Regions from separate parts of the Tardiphaga sp. P4_G1 genome, predicted to be linked through region 1. Evidence: predicted binding sites of a transcription regulator. Region 1 holds the regulator's gene; the other holds the start of a gene.

Region 1 (7,828 bases):
CATCCACCTCCGCGCCCTCCGGCGCATCGCCGGCATGGAGGTCGCGCTGCACGCGCTCCGGCGCCTTTGGCAGGAACTGCAGCAGCATGCCACCGGCGCGCCAGCGATGTGTCGGGCCACCTTCCTCGCCGCTGCGCCATTCCTCGCCGACGGCGAGGCGCACCTTGGTCAGAATCTGTTCGGAGCGCAGGAAGTATTCATGTGCGGCATCTTCCAGCGTACCGCCGTCAAGCGCGACGAGCCCCTGATAGCGGCTCATATCCGCCCCCTGATCGACGGTCATCGCCAGATGGCCCTTGCCGAGCAGCGCCGCGGTGCCGAGACCGGGCAAAAGGCGCTCGGCATCGAACCGCGCATAGGCGCGCATTTTATCCGGCGCGCGGAAGTCGACGATCATCAGCGACACCGGACCATCGGTCTGGGTCTGCAGGATGAAGCGGCCGTCGAATTTCAGCGAGGAGCCGAGCAGCGTGGTCAGCACGATAGCCTCGCCGAGCAGCTTGGCCACCGGCGCGGGATAATCATGTTTGGCGAGCAGTTCATCGAGTGCCGGACCAAGCCGCGTCAGCCGCCCGCGTAGGTCGAGCGGCGCCACCTCGAAGGGCAGCACCGCGTCATCGACCGGAACGGAAGACGGCGCGCGGATGGGGGCGTCGGGCTGGAGATTTGGATTTGATGGGGTCATGGCGCTCTATTTGGGGGCGGAGGGCGCGGAAGTCAAAGGTGCAGGGAACCGGGGAAATGGAGCGTATGCAGCTGCGCTTTTCTTCCCTCTCCCCCGCGCGAAGCGAAGCTTCGCCAGGTGGGAGAGGGTGGATCGAACATGCGAAGCATGTTCGAGACGGGAGAGGGGGCGCCACAAACACCGCGCTTTGCCGCTACCCCTCTCCCGCCCTCGCTTTGCTCAGGCACCCTCTCCCGCAAGGGGAGAGGGGAAGAAAGAAAGCTCCGTGCTGTCTCATGCCACCGCGTTGAGGCACCAGGCCAGAATGCCCTTCTGCGCATGCAGACGGTTTTCGGCCTCGTCGAACACCACCGACTGCGGACCGTCGATCACCTCGTCGGTGACCTCCTCGCCGCGATGCGCCGGCAGGCAATGCATGAACAGCGCATCGGGCTTGGCCAGCGACATCAGGCGCGCATTGACCTGATAGGGCTTGAGCAGGTTGTGGCGGGTCTCGCCGTCCTTGTCGCCCATCGACACCCAGGTGTCGGTGACGACGCAATCGACGCCCTTCACCATCGCATCGGGATCGTCGCTGAAGGTGATCGGCGCGTTTGCCGCCTTGACCCAGTCCTTGAACGGCTTCTTCGGCGACAGCTGCGGCGGCGTCGCGATATTCAGTTTGAACTGGAAGCGTTCGGCCGCATGCGCCCAGGACATCAGCACATTGTTGTCGTCGCCGGTCCAGGCCACGGTGCGGCCCTTGATCGGGCCGCGGTGCTCCTCATAGGTCATGACATCCGCCATCACCTGGCAGGGATGCGAGAACCGCGTCAGGCCATTGATGACCGGCACCGTCGCATTCTCCGCGAGCTCCATCAGCGAGTCATGATTGAGGATGCGGATCATGATGATGTCGACGAAGCGCGACAGCACGCGTGCGGTGTCGGCAATGGTCTCGCCGCGACCGAGCTGCATTTCGGCGCCGGTGAGCATCACAACTTCGCCGCCGAGCTGGCGCATGCCGACCTCGAACGATACGCGGGTGCGCGTCGAAGGCTTTTCGAAGATCATCGCCAGCGTCTTGTTCTTGAGCGGACGATCGGGCTCGGCATTCGAGCCATCCCGCCCCTTCAGCTTCGCCTTCATGGCGGCAGCCGCGTTCATAATATTGCGCAACTCACTGGCCGGCACGGCCGTGAGATCAAGGAAGTGCCGCGGTGACGTGCTCATCACGCGGCTCCCTGCGTCTTTGCAGGCGAGCTGAGCGCCACGCAAGCCTGTTCCAGCCGCTGCACGGCCTGCTCGATCTCGGACTCGCTGACGATCAGCGGCGGCAGGAAGCGCACGACATTGTCGCCGGCGCCAACCGTCAACAGCTTCGCGTCACGCAATGCTGCCACGAGATCGCCCGCCGGCACCACGGCCTTGAGGCCGATCAGCAGACCTTCGCCGCGCACTTCGCTGAGCACGTCAGGGTGGCCGTCGACCACGCCCGCGAGTTTCTGTTTCAGCAGCAGCGACATCTTCTTCACATGGTCGAAGAAACCGGGCTTCAGCATGATATCGAGCACGGAATTCGCAGCAGCGACCGCCAGCGGATTGCCGCCAAAGGTCGAACCATGGGAGCCGGGCGCCATGCCTTCGGCCGCTTCCGCCGTGACGAGGCACGCACCGATCGGGAAGCCGCCGCCGAGCGCCTTGGCCAGCGACATGACATCCGGCGTCACACCGATGCGCTGATAGGCGAACAACTCGCCGGTGCGGCCCATGCCGGTCTGCACTTCGTCGAAGATCAGCAGGATGCCGTTCTTGTCGCAGAGTTCGCGCAGCGCGCCGAAGAACGCGTTGCTCGGCGCACGCACGCCACCCTCACCCTGCAGCGGCTCGATGAGAATGCCGGCGGTGTTCGGACCGATCGCCTTCTTAACGGCTTCGATATCGCCGAGCGGCAACTGATCGAAGCCGTCGAGCGGCGTGCCGTAGCCTTCGAGATATTTGGCAGCGCCGGTCGCGGCGAGCGTGCCGAGGGTGCGGCCATGGAACGCGCCTTCAAAGGTGATGATGCGCGTGCGCTCGGGATGGCCCTTGGAGAAATGATAGTGGCGGGTCACCTTGATCGCGCATTCCATCGCTTCCGCACCCGAATTGGCGAAGAACACGAAGTCGGCAAAGCTTTGTTCGCACAGCCGCGCGGCGAGGCGCTCGCCGTCCGGGCTCTTGAACAGGTTCGACATGTGCCAGAGCTTGGTGGCCTGCTCCTGCAATGCGGCGACCATATGTGGGTGCGCATGGCCCAGCGCGTTCACGGCAACGCCGCTGGTGAAGTCGAGATAGCGCTCGCCATCGGTTCCAATCAGCCACGCGCCTTCACCGCGCTCGAAAGCGACATCCGCACGCGCGAAAACAGGCAGCAAGTGAGCCTGAGAGAGGGGCGAAGACGTTGCGTTGCTGGTCATAACCGATCCGATCGAAAAGACTGCGGCCGCGTCGATGACAACTGTGCGAAATCGAACAACGGACCCTAGAAACGAAACGTGCCGCCCTTCTCGGGCGGCACGTGGGCATTATTCTATGTGTGCTGTGAAGACTGTCAACCGCGCACTGCGGCTTTCGAGTCACACGGAGTCGCAGAAAAAGCCGATTTTGCCGCTTTATTTGCAGAAGCATGTGGACGCGGCATGCCCGACTCTTGCGCGCGAGTCACGGCATATTGTAGCTTTTGCCTCGTCGGATACGACATCTCGTGCGGCGGTAGATCCTTTTGACACATCCAGTGCGGCGTAACAGCCGGACGCGAAATTCGCGCCCGGTGAGCGCTAAAGGATTCTGACCGCAGGGATTTTTGAAGTCTCAACTCGCAGCGCTGCCCGGTCAGGCCGGCGCTCACGAAGGGAAAACGGCGATGACGGTAATGACATGGACCGACGATCGCGTCGAACAGTTGAAGAAACTCTGGGAAGGCGGCCTCTCCGCCAGCCAGATCGCTGCGGAACTCGGCAACGTGACCCGCAACGCCGTGATCGGCAAGGTTCACCGCCTCGGCCTGTCCGGCCGTGCCAAGAGCCCCTCCTCGGCAGCTCCGCGGCAGCGCAAGGCGCGCCCGGCACAGCAGATGGTGCGCGTCGCCCGCCCGATGGCCCGTGGCAACACAGCATTGGCCCATAACTACGAGATCGAGGCCGAGCCCGACCCGATCGCCTATGACAACATCGTGCCGATCAGCCAGCGCCTGTCGCTGGTCGAACTCAACGAAGCCACCTGCCATTGGCCGATCGGCGATCCGTCGAGCGCGGACTTCTATTTCTGCGGCGGCAAGGCCCTGGCCGGCGCCCCCTATTGCGCGCATCACTCGCGCATCGCCTATCAGCCGGCCAGCGACCGCCGCCGCGCGGTGCCGAAGCCGACGCGCTGAGCTGGAAAGTATCTAAACCAAATGAAAATGCCCGGCGATGAGCCGGGCATTTTTTGTTTGGGGCTTCTTCCCTCTCCCCGCTTGCGGGGAGAGGGAAGATACCTACTCCGCCGCCTTGTCGAACCGATCATCCAGCGCGTAGCCGGCGCCGCGCACGGTGCGGATCGGATCGGGCTCACCGGCGGGGTTGAGCAGCTTGCGCAGGCGGCCGATATGCACGTCGACGGTGCGCTCGTCGATATAGATGTCGCGGCCCCAGACGCTGTCGAGCAACTGTTCGCGGCTGAACACGCGGCCCGGATGTTCCAGGAAGAACTCCAGCAAGCGATATTCGGTCGGACCGAGATCGATCGGACGGCTTGAGCGCACGACGCGGCGCTTGTCACGGTCGAGTTCGATATCGCCAAACGCCAGGACGGTGGCGAGACGCTCGGGAGCTGCACGACGGAGCAAGCCCTTCACGCGGGCCAGGAGCTCCGGCACGGAGAACGGCTTGACGATGTAGTCGTCGGCACCGGTGGCGAGACCGCGAACGCGCTCGCTCTCTTCGCCGCGCGCCGTCAGCATGATGATCGGCAATGCCTTGGTTTCGGGCCGTGCGCGCAAGCGGCGGCACAGTTCGATGCCGGACAGGCCCGGCAGCATCCAGTCGAGCACCACGAGATCCGGCACCCGCTCCTTCAAGCGGGTGTCGGCATCGTCGCCGCGAGCAACGGTTTCAACATCATAGCCTTCGGCGTCGAGGTTGTAGCGAAGCAGCGTCGTTAGCGCCTCTTCATCTTCCACAACCAGAATGCGTGCATTCACAGCCATCTTGATCAATACCCTCAGTGACGTCCGACAAGTCTTTAAATCATGATCCTTGCGGAAGACTGGCTTCCACTTTTCCTGATCATGCTTCAGACCGTCGGCGTATTCGCGAATGTGGTCATGTCGCCCTTCGGGCGCTTGTCGAGGATCTGCTGGCCCTCGATCATGTAGAACACGGTTTCCGCAATATTGGTGGCATGGTCACCGATCCGCTCGATGTTTTTGGCGCAGAACATCAGGTGGATACAGAACGAAATGTTACGCGGGTCTTCCATCATATAGGTCAGGAGTTCGCGGAACAGCGAGGTGCAGATCGCGTCGATTTCCTCGTCGCCCTTCCACACCGTCATCGCGGCGGGCAGATCGTGTGCGGCATAGGCGTCGAGCACAGCCTTGACCTGGGTGGTCACGAGGTCGGTCATGTGCTCAAGGCCGCGGATCAGCTTCAGCGGATGGAAGTCGCTGTCGAGTGCATTGACGCGCTTGCCGATATTTTTGGAGAGATCGCCGATGCGTTCCAGATCGGTGGCGACGCGCAGCGCGCCGACGATCTCGCGCAAATCGACAGCCATCGGCTGGCGCTTGGCGATGGTCAGCACGGCGCGCTCTTCGATCGTGCGCTGCAACTGGTCGATCTCGGAGTCGGTGGCGACGACGCGGGCGCCAAGTGCGACATCCCGGCGGATCAGCGCGTCGACGGATTCGACGATCTGCCGTTCCGCGAGGCCACCCATCTCGGCGACGAGACGGGTCAGCTCCTGCAGATCGTCGTCGAAAGCCTTGGTGGTGTGTTCAAAAGCCATCTCAAATTCCTCCCGCGAATATGTCGCGTCAGCCGAAGCGGCCGGTGATGTAATCCTGGGTACGGCGGTCGGTCGGCGACGTGAAGATCTTGTTGGTCTGATCGAACTCGATCAACTCGCCGAGATACATGAAGGCCGTGCTGTCGGAGACGCGGGCAGCCTGCTGCATGTTATGGGTCACGATCGCGATCGTATACTGATCCTTCAACTCGTCGATCAGCTCCTCGATCTTCGCGGTCGAGATCGGATCCAGCGCCGAGCACGGCTCGTCGAACAGGATCACTTCCGGCCGCACCGCGATGGTGCGCGCGATGCACAGGCGCTGCTGCTGACCGCCCGACAGGCTGAGGCCCGACGCGTTGAGCTTGTCCTTGACTTCGTTCCAGAGTGCACCGCCGCGCAGCGCCCTCTCGACGCGAATGTCCATCTCCGACTTGGAGATCTTTTCGTAAAGGCGGATACCGAAGGCGATGTTTTCGTAGATCGTCATCGGGAACGGAGTCGGCTTCTGGAACACCATGCCGACGCGGGCGCGCAGCAGGTTGAGGTCCAGCTTCGGATCCAGAATGTTCTGGTTGTCGAGCATGAGCTGACCTTCGGCGCGCTGGCCGGGATACAGGTCATACATGCGGTTGAAGATGCGCAGCAGCGTGGACTTGCCGCAGCCCGACGGGCCGATGAATGCGGTTACGCGGTTCGCCATCAGCGTCAGGTTGATCTTCTTCAGGGCGTGGTGTTCGCCATAGTAGAAGTTCAGGTCGCGCACGGTGACCTTGGGACGGGTCTCGCCCTGCAGGGCCGACGGCGGCGGCATCGAGACGGAAGGAACGCCAGACGACACAGAAAGCTCACTCATTTTGCTGTCCTCTCGGCGCCGAGAATGCGCGCGCCAATGTTAAGGGCAAGTACGGTCAAGGTGATGATCAGGGCACCGCTCCAGGCGAGCTGCTTCCAGTACTCGTAGGGGCTCTGCACGAAGTTGTTGATGGTCACCGGCAGGTTGGCCATCGTCTTGGTGAGATCGAGGCTAAAGAACTGGTTGCTCAGCGCGGTGAACAGCAGCGGCGCCGTTTCACCGGCGACACGCGCGGTCGCCAGCAGCACGCCGGTGATGAGACCGGCGCGGGCTGCACGATAAGCAATCCGCTTGATGACCAGGGAGCGCGGCAGGCCGAGCGCCGAAGCCGCTTCGCGCAGCGGGTTCGGCACGAGACCAAGCATATCTTCAGTGGTGCGAACCACGACGGGGATCACGATCACGGCGAGCGCAAGCGAACCGGCGAGAGCCGAGAAGCCGCCCATCGGAACCACCACCGCACCATAAACGAAAAGGCCGATGATGATGGACGGGGCCGACAGCAACACGTCGTTGATGAAGCGGATCACCGAAGTGAGCTTGTCGTGCTTGCCGTATTCCGCGAGATAGGTGCCGGCAAACAGGCCGAGCGGCGCGCCGATGCCGACGCCGATGACGGTCATGATGATCGAACCGACGATGGCATTGAGCAGGCCGCCTTCCATGGAGCCGGGCGGCGGCGTGTTCTGGGTAAAGATCTGCAGGCTGATGCCGGCGATACCGTTGTAGAACAGCGTGAACAGGATCAGCGCGAGCCAAGTGACGCCAAAGAGAGCGGCACCCATGCAGAGCCCACGGATGATCATGTCGTTGCGGCGGCGTGAAGCGTAAATCGGGTTCATATTAGTTGCCCGCCTTCTTTTCCAGACGCAGCAGCATCAGACGCGCCGCCGAGAGCACGAAGAATGTCAGCACGAACAGCAGGAGACCGAGCAGGATCAGACCCGATTGATGCAGACCGTCGCTCTCCGCGAACTCGCTGGCGATCGCTGCCGAGATCGTGGTGCCCGGGCCAAAGATCGAGCCTGTGATCCGGAACGAGTTGCCGATGATGAAGGTCACCGCCATCGTTTCACCGAGCGCACGGCCGAGCGCCAGCATGACGCCACCGATCACACCAACGCGGGTATAGGGGATGACGACGTTGCGGACGACCTCCCAGGTGGTGCAGCCGACGCCGTAAGCGGCTTCCTTGAGCACCGGCGGCACCGTCTTGAACACATCGACCGAGATCGAGGTGATGAAGGGCAGCACCATGATGGCGAGGATCAGCGACGCGT
Region 2 (7,828 bases), on a different contig from region 1:
CCAGCCGCGGGCTGCGCGCCGTCGATGATTACGCCGAACTCGTCACCGCCGAGCCGCGCCACAACGCCGCCGCCTACGGCTGAATCGATGCGACGCGACACTTCGACCAGCAGCTTGTCGCCGATGGCATGGCCGAAGACATCGTTGACCTCCTTCAGGCCGTCGAGATCGATCGACAGCACGGCGAATTCCTCGGAGGTTTCGCCGCAGGCATCGATCATCTGCGACAGAGCCTGCAAAAAGGCCGGGCGGTTCGGCAGATCGGTCAGGCCGTCGTGATAGGCCATATGCGCCATCCGCGCCTCGGTCTGGCGGCGGTCGGTGACATCTTCGTGGGTCTTGATCAGATATTGCGGCTCGCCTGCTTCGTCGAGCACGGTGACCCGCCGGGTCAGGAACAGCCGCAATCCGTCGCGCGTGCTGATCGGATGCTCTTCCGCAATCGGTGTTCGGCCCCTGATCGCCGCCTGATCCCGGCTGACGATCAGCTTCGCTTCTTCCGGGCGAAGCATTTCGGGAACAGTCAGACCGATAGCGTCTTCGCGTTTGCGACCCAGAATGACTTCTGCGCCGCGATTGGCGAACAGATAACGACCGGTGCTGATCTGTTGCACCATCAGCGACACAGGAATGTTGTCGAGCACGGTCTCAAGGAATTTCTTGGCGTTCTCCAGTTCCTTGGACAGCGACTTGCGGTCGGTCACATCCTCGAACAGCGCAATCAGAAATGCCGGCTCATTGCGTTCGTTAAAGGCAATCACGCGATTGCTATCCAGCGTGCGGAGGTCTGAGCCAATCTCCACATTGAACTCGCTGCGACACTGACTGCGCGTTTCCACTGCCAGGGCATCGGCTTCGGCAATCGCTTTCGCAGACTGTGCGGAGAATATCTGATCCGGTCGCTTGCCGACGATCTTATCGCGCGAGAGCCGAGAGAAGGTCTCGAAAGCCCGGTTGGCGAAGATATAGCGGCCATCGTCAATGGTCTTGGCCGCGACGCAGATCGGGACGTGATCAAGGACAGATTCGAGGAATTGCTTGGTGGTCGCAAGCTCGCGCTGCAGAAAACGCTGCTCGGTGCAGTCCTCATGAATCCCAATGGCGCCGCCATTGGGAAGCCGGCTGAACTTGACGTGAACGGATTGCCCGCCGGGCATTTCGGCAATGTACTCGCCGGCGGAAACAGTCTGCTCGTAGAAGCTCTGGGTGGCCAGATCGAGCTTGCCACGCTGGCGGCGTAACTCACGCAATTCTGGACCGGTAATATCCTTGGTGATGTCGGCGCGCGTCAGGTCGTAGATCTCAAGATAGCGATCGTTGCAAAACACGACCCGCTTCTGGTCGTCGAGCATCACGATGCCTTGGCCGAGATGATTGAGGGCAGAACCGACAAACGCATTGCGACGATGCTGCTCGCGACGCACATTGCGCAGCGCCGAGGCGACCCACAGCACAATGGCGGCGAGAAATGCCAGCGCGACAAATCCACCGATGAGGATCTGCCAGATCATTTGCGGGTCGAGCTCACTGATATAATGAACCGCCGGGGATTCTGCGTGGGCTCCGGCAATGCTGCCGAGAAGGCACGCGACTGCGATGACGGACACTGCCGCCTTGCTGTCTGATCGCCCGATCTTGCCAGTCATTACACACCCGCGTATTCGCAGCGTGAGTGTTTGGTTACAGGTATGTGGATCAGGTAAATACGTATCGTCGCACCTGCAGAATGCGGCGAAATTTGGTGGTAATTAGCTGTGATGCTTAATGTTTTACTAATGCGCCACATGCGCAAGGTCGAACCGCAGCTGACCGGCGCAGCAAACTATCGGACGCGACATGGACAAGGTTGAGTGCGTGGTGGTGGGCGCCGGCGTTGTGGGTCTTGCGATCGCCCGGCGACTGGCGGAAGCGGGACGCGAGGTCATCGTGCTGGAGGCCGCGGACGCGATCGGTACCGTGACCTCGTCGCGCAACAGCGAGGTCATCCATGCCGGCATCTATTATTCGGCCGGAAGCCTGATGGCACGGCTCTGCGTCGCTGGAAAACAGGCGCTCTATGATTATTGCCGCGATCGCGGCATCCCACATCGCAACTCCGGGAAACTGATCGTCGCCACACGTCGGGAGGAGATAGCCAAACTGGCGTCGATCAAAGCGCATGCCGAAGCCAATGGCGTCGCTGACCTCAAGCAATTATCCGGGACAGAGGCACGGGCGCTGGAGCCGGCACTGGCTTGCGAAGCCGCGCTGTTGTCCCCCTCCACGGGGATCGTCGACAGCCACAGCTACATGTTGTCGCTGCGCGGTGAAGCGGAAGCCGCGGGCGCGGCCTTCGCATTCCTCGCGCCCCTGGAACGTGGCCGGGTCACCGCCGACGGTTTCGAACTGGATGTCGGCGGCGAAGCTCCGATGACACTAGCCTGCGACATGCTGATCAATTCAGCAGGCCTGTCCGCAACCGCGATCGCTCGCATGCTCGACGGCATGCCGCTCGACCTGATACCGCCCGCTTATCTGGCGAAGGGCTGCTACTTCAGCTGCAATGCGAAAGCACCGTTCTCGCGGCTGATCTATCCCGTGCCGGAACCGGGCGGCCTCGGCGTGCATCTCACGCTCGATCTGGCCGGCCAGGCGCGTTTCGGCCCTGACGTCGAGTGGGTGGATCATATCGACTACACGGTCGATCCGGCACGCGGAGAGAGGTTCTATCCGGCCATCAGGCGCTACTGGCCGAGTCTGCCGGACGGCGCATTGATGCCAAGCTACTCCGGAATGCGGCCGAAGATCGTGCCGCCCGCAGTCGCGGTGCAGGATTTCATGATCCAGGGTGCCCAGACCCATGGCGTGCCGGGCCTTATCAACCTGTTCGGCATCGAGTCACCGGGGCTGACATCATCGCTGGCCATCGCGGACTACGTGGCTGAGATGGCGGGACATTGAACGCGAAAGGTTGCAGGCGAAGCGATCCAGGCCAACCGAATACTGGAGCTTCGTCGCAAACCTATCGCGGGATGAGGGGAAGACGTCATCGCACCTACGCGAAAGCAGTGACGTAGACGACGATGTCGATGCTGTGATTTATCGTTCGCTGATCAGTGCAGCCGTTGATCAGTGCACCGTTTCGCTGGCCCCGTTTTTGAGACGCTGGATTTCGTCCCTGACCATCAGTTTTCGACGCTTGAGTTCGACGATGCGGAGATCGTCGGTAGACAGGTGCACGAGCGCTTCGTGCAATTCGCTTTCGAGAACTTTGTGCTTGCGTTCCAGTTCGACGAGATGCGCCTGTAGTGCCATTCGAAAACTCCTCGGTAGGATTGAACCTCAGGATACGTTCGGTTGGACGATGAATTCTACATGACAGTGGACATCTGTCGATGGGTATTGAAAAGTGTATTTTGAGTTTCAGGTATCGTGTGAAACGAATCGTGACCTGATCGCGCCGCAAAAACATGGAACCGGACGGCTTGCGTGGTGCGCCTGCACCGGCGATAGTCATCCTAGAAATTCCTCGCAAATGACTTGCGAATCCAGTCAGCTAGAAACATGAACGACGACGAAGATCGCGAACTCCCGTTAGAACTCGCCCGATTGCAGCAGGAACATCGCGACCTCGACGCCGCTATCGATGCCTTGCAGCATTCACCGGCACCCGATCTTTTGCGACTGCAACGGTTGAAGAAGAGGAAGCTTCAACTGAAAGACCGGATCTCCTTTATCGAAGACCAGATCACCCCGGATATTATTGCCTGAGACAACGCGTCGCGCTGTGGCTGTTGGTTGAAGAACGGCCAAGGCTGCGAACTCAACGCGTGACGATCGATGGATCGGCTTTCTTTGCGTCACGGTGACTGCGGTAGGCTGGGCGTTGAGCTGGCCCATCATCAAAACCTTGCTTCGCGACGGCCGCCGCTCTTTTCGCGCGGCATCGTAGGCACGACAGCCAGACTTAATTCTGGCCAGCATCGCATTGTGGCGCGGTGAACTGCTGGGCTCCGCGAATTGATCGCCATGGCGCTCGCGCTGGCCGACGTGACGCTCGCACTGCGCAAGCCAGCTATTGCGGCCTAACAGGAGCGAAATGGGGCGACTGCAAACGAGGCGCTGTCGAAACTTGACAATAAGAACAAAATAAGAACATTCTTGTGCCGAGATCAATCGACTCGTGAGGGCACCATGGCCGATATCACCTATTATGTCGCACTGCCCTTCCTGCACGACGACTCTGGTTCGCCGGCCGCCGGTGCCGCCGAGGAATGTCAGAGCGCATCCGGCGCCATCCGCCGCGCCGAACTATTGTCCCGTGCGCCAGGTTCAATCGGCGCATTGGCCTTCAGCCGTACCGGCGATGCGATGATCGGCGAGTTCGGCGACGCCCAGGTGATCCGCGCCTTTGGCGAAGTGCCAAGCGACCTCAGCGCGTTGTGAAGGCGCCAACGCCGGCGATCGGCTAACTACACTTTCACACGTCGCGCGGTCTTGCGCACATACATCGCCCTGTCGGCCTGAACCAACGCGGCTTCGCCATCGGCATCAGGACTCAGCAGTGCGACGCCTGCAGAGGCGCCAGCCGACACGTTGATGTCGCGGAAAACGAAAGTGAGCTGGTTGATCGCCACGGCGCGGGTCAGCTCGCGGGCAAATCCACGGCGGTTGAGAATGTCGAGCAGGAAATCGGTTTCCGCCGAAGCGCGCAATTCGGCAATCTTCGCCTCCGCCTGTGTGAGTTGCGCTTCCAGCCGCCGAATCGTGAGCGCTGCCGCCGACGCGCGGCTTTTCGGCAGCGACACCAACGCCTTGGAACCCCGAACTGCCGGCTTCATGGAACGTTTGACCGACTTTGCAGCAGGCGTTCGGGTTTTCTTTTGCACGGGATTTGTTACAAGGCTTGCCAGTCTTCACCAAGACGAGATCATGTTTGCCACGCTCCTTGCCACGCAAGGGGACGACATTGTATTTCCAGCCTATCTTTCTGGATTCGCGAAAGAAAATACGGAATGACCGCGCCCGTCGCCATTATTATGGGAAGCCAGTCGGACTGGGAAACCATGCGCCACGCCGCCGAAACGCTGACCGCGCTCGGCGTATCCCATGAGGCGCGCATCGTCTCGGCCCACCGTACGCCGGACCGGCTGGTCGCATTCGCCAAGGGCGCCAAGGCGGCGGGCTTCCAGATCATCATCGCCGGTGCCGGCGGCGCTGCGCATTTGCCCGGCATGGCCGCGGCGCTGACGGAACTCCCGGTATTCGGCGTGCCCGTGGAATCCAAGGCGCTATCCGGCGTCGACTCGCTTTATTCGATCGTACAGATGCCGGGCGGCGTGCCCGTCGGCACGCTGGCCATCGGCAAGCCCGGCGCGATCAATGCGGCACTGCTCGCAGCGAGCGTGCTGGCGCTGCACGATACGGCACTGGCGACAAAGCTCGCCGCCTGGCGCAAGGCGCAGACCGATGCCGTGGCTGAAAAGCCGGAAGGTGCGGCGTGAGCGCTGTGGTGACGAAGGTTCTCAAGCCGGGCGATACGATCGGCATTCTCGGTGGCGGCCAGCTCGGTCGCATGTTGGCGATGTCCGCAGCGCGCCTCGGCCTCCGCTGTCAGGTTTTTTCACCGGATCCGGATTCGCCGGCTTTCGATGTCGTGCAGAACGCGACATGCGCTGAATATGCGGATGTCGAGGCGCTCGAACTGTTCGCCAGTGATTGCGACGTCATCACCTACGAATTCGAGAACGTGCCGGCCGCCACCGCGATGATCCTCGACGCGCGGCGCCCGGTTCTGCCCGCACAGACAATCCTGCAGACCACGCAGGATCGTCTGGCCGAGAAGGATTTTGTAACGTCACTGGGTATCGGCACAGCCGGTTACGCAGGCGTTGCGAACGCTGGCGAGCTCCATGCAGCGGTCAAGAAGATCGGTCTGCCAGCTGTCATCAAGACGCGTCGCTTCGGTTATGACGGCAAGGGCCAGGCAATCATCCGCGAGGGTGACGATCTCGATCAGGTCTGGAAGGATCTCGGCACCAATTCCGCGATCCTTGAAGCCTTCGTGCCGTTCGAACGCGAGGTTTCGGTCATCGCTGCACGCGGCGCCGACGGTCACGTCGAATGTTTCGACGTCACCGAAAACGAGCACCGCGATCACATCCTGAAATTCTCCTATGCGCCCGCACGCATCTCCGACACGCTTGCCGCAAAGGCGCGTGAGATCGCCGAGAAGATCGGCACTGCGCTGGGTTATGTCGGCGTCTTTGCCGTCGAACTGTTTGTCGTGCCCGGTAAGGACAGCGCGACGCTTGTCGTGAACGAAATTGCGCCGCGCGTGCATAATTCCGGCCACTGGACGCTCGATGGCGCCTCGGTGTCGCAATTCGAACAGCACATCCGCGCCATCGCCGGCTGGCCGCTCGCCAAACCCGTCCGCCACGGCCAGGTCACCATGATCAACCTGATCGGCGACGATATTCTCGACTACGGCAAGTGGCTCACCGTCCCCGGCGCCACCGTGCATCTCTATGGCAAGGGCGCACCGAAGCCCGGCCGCAAGATGGGCCACGTGGTTGAAGTGAAGCCGGCGACGTAACGGCGCCGGCTTCACCTCCTCATTCGTCAGGCGGTCGCCTTGCCTTCCACCACGCCAGTGGGCTCGTCACTCAGCCAGCGATAGATCGCGCCGCCGAGAACACCGCCAACCAGCGGTGCCACCCAGAACAGCCACAACTGTTGCAGTGCCCAGCCGCCGACAAACAATGCCGGCCCGGTGCTGCGCGCCGGATTCACCGACGTGTTGGTGACTGGAATGCTGACGAGGTGGATCATCACCAGCGCAAGCCCGATTGCCAGCGGCGCGAAGCCCGCAGGCGCCTTGCCGTGTGTGGAGCCCATGATGATGAACAGGAACATCATGGTCATCACCACCTCCATGATGAAGCCCGCCACCATGCTGTATTTGCCGGGCGAATGATCGCCGTAGCCGTTCGACGCAAAGCCCTTGGCAAGGTCGAAACCGGCAGCGCCGCTGGCGATGACATACAACACGGCCGCACCTGCAACCGCACCGACGACCTGCGCAATCACATAAGGGAGAATCTGGCCGGCGGGAAAACGTCCACCTGCCGCAAGGCCCACGGTGACCGCAGGATTGAGATGGCAGCCCGAAACGTGGCCGATGGCATAGGCCATGGTCACGACGCTGAGGCCGAAGGCCAACGAGACGCCGACGAGACCGATACCGACCTGCGGAAATGCTGCCGCGATTACGGCACTGCCGCAGCCTGCAAATGTGAGCCAAAAGGTGCCGATCAGCTCGGCCGCGTATTTTTTCCCATTCATGATGCTCTCCGGTCGTAATCGGCGTCCCGGCTGAGTCGCCGCGGGAATTATGCGTCCGTGCTCCAATACCTGTCGAGACAGGGAACCTGCCCTATCCCCACCCGGGAAAATTCGGAAAAAATACGTTATTTTCCCGGCCCAGAAGGTTAAAATGACGGCGCCGCAAGGTGGACATTCGCCATTTCATCTGGTACATCGGCGCCCTTGAGGTTAAGGGCATGGCCTTTGTCGGCCCTTCACTTTACCGAAATTCAAATCCGATCAATTGAAAAGAGGATGCCGCGTGCAGGTTCTCGTTCGCGATAATAACGTCGATCAGGCTCTCAAGGCGCTGAAGAAGAAGATGCAGCGCGAGGGTATTTTCCGCGAGATGAAGCTCCGCGGTCACTACGAGAAGCCCTCTGAGAAGAAGGCTCGCGAGAAGGCTGAGGCTGTGCGTCGCGCACGCAAGCTGGCTCGCAAGAAGCTGCAGCGCGAAGGCCTGCTGCCGATGAAGCCGAAG

The links. Region 1 encodes PhoB, which activates phosphate uptake and scavenging genes when phosphate is short. Its sites were predicted from a motif close to TGTCATNNANCTGTCAT; they were not measured.
Region 2: AC1DUY_RS06520 (YdcH family protein) is a predicted target of PhoB. The motif match lies at 3,344-3,360, and genes of this name have one in related genera.

Annotation. Positions count from the first base shown of each region.
Region 1 is NZ_JBFUJU010000007.1:165,060-172,887, forward strand. Features, by position in the region: gene AC1DUY_RS18295 (Hsp33 family molecular chaperone) at 1-685, opposite strand, end outside; gene argF (ornithine carbamoyltransferase) at 959-1,897, opposite strand; gene AC1DUY_RS18305 (aspartate aminotransferase family protein) at 1,897-3,123, opposite strand; gene AC1DUY_RS18310 (GcrA family cell cycle regulator) at 3,570-4,079, shown strand; gene phoB (phosphate regulon transcriptional regulator PhoB) at 4,182-4,886, opposite strand; gene phoU (phosphate signaling complex protein PhoU) at 4,979-5,692, opposite strand; gene pstB (phosphate ABC transporter ATP-binding protein PstB) at 5,721-6,548, opposite strand; gene pstA (phosphate ABC transporter permease PstA) at 6,545-7,390, opposite strand; gene pstC (phosphate ABC transporter permease subunit PstC) at 7,392-7,828, opposite strand, start outside.
Region 2 is NZ_JBFUJU010000002.1:516,654-524,481, forward strand. Features, by position in the region: gene AC1DUY_RS06510 (sensor domain-containing protein) at 1-1,646, opposite strand, end outside; gene AC1DUY_RS06515 (NAD(P)/FAD-dependent oxidoreductase) at 1,837-2,940, shown strand; gene AC1DUY_RS06520 (YdcH family protein) at 3,109-3,294, opposite strand; gene AC1DUY_RS06525 (YdcH family protein) at 3,544-3,750, shown strand; gene AC1DUY_RS06530 (hypothetical protein) at 4,174-4,425, shown strand; gene AC1DUY_RS06535 (hypothetical protein) at 4,452-4,820, opposite strand; gene AC1DUY_RS06540 (hypothetical protein) at 4,819-4,998, shown strand; gene purE (5-(carboxyamino)imidazole ribonucleotide mutase) at 4,995-5,483, shown strand; gene AC1DUY_RS06550 (5-(carboxyamino)imidazole ribonucleotide synthase) at 5,492-6,577, shown strand; gene aqpZ (aquaporin Z) at 6,604-7,326, opposite strand; gene rpsU (30S ribosomal protein S21) at 7,610-7,828, shown strand, end outside.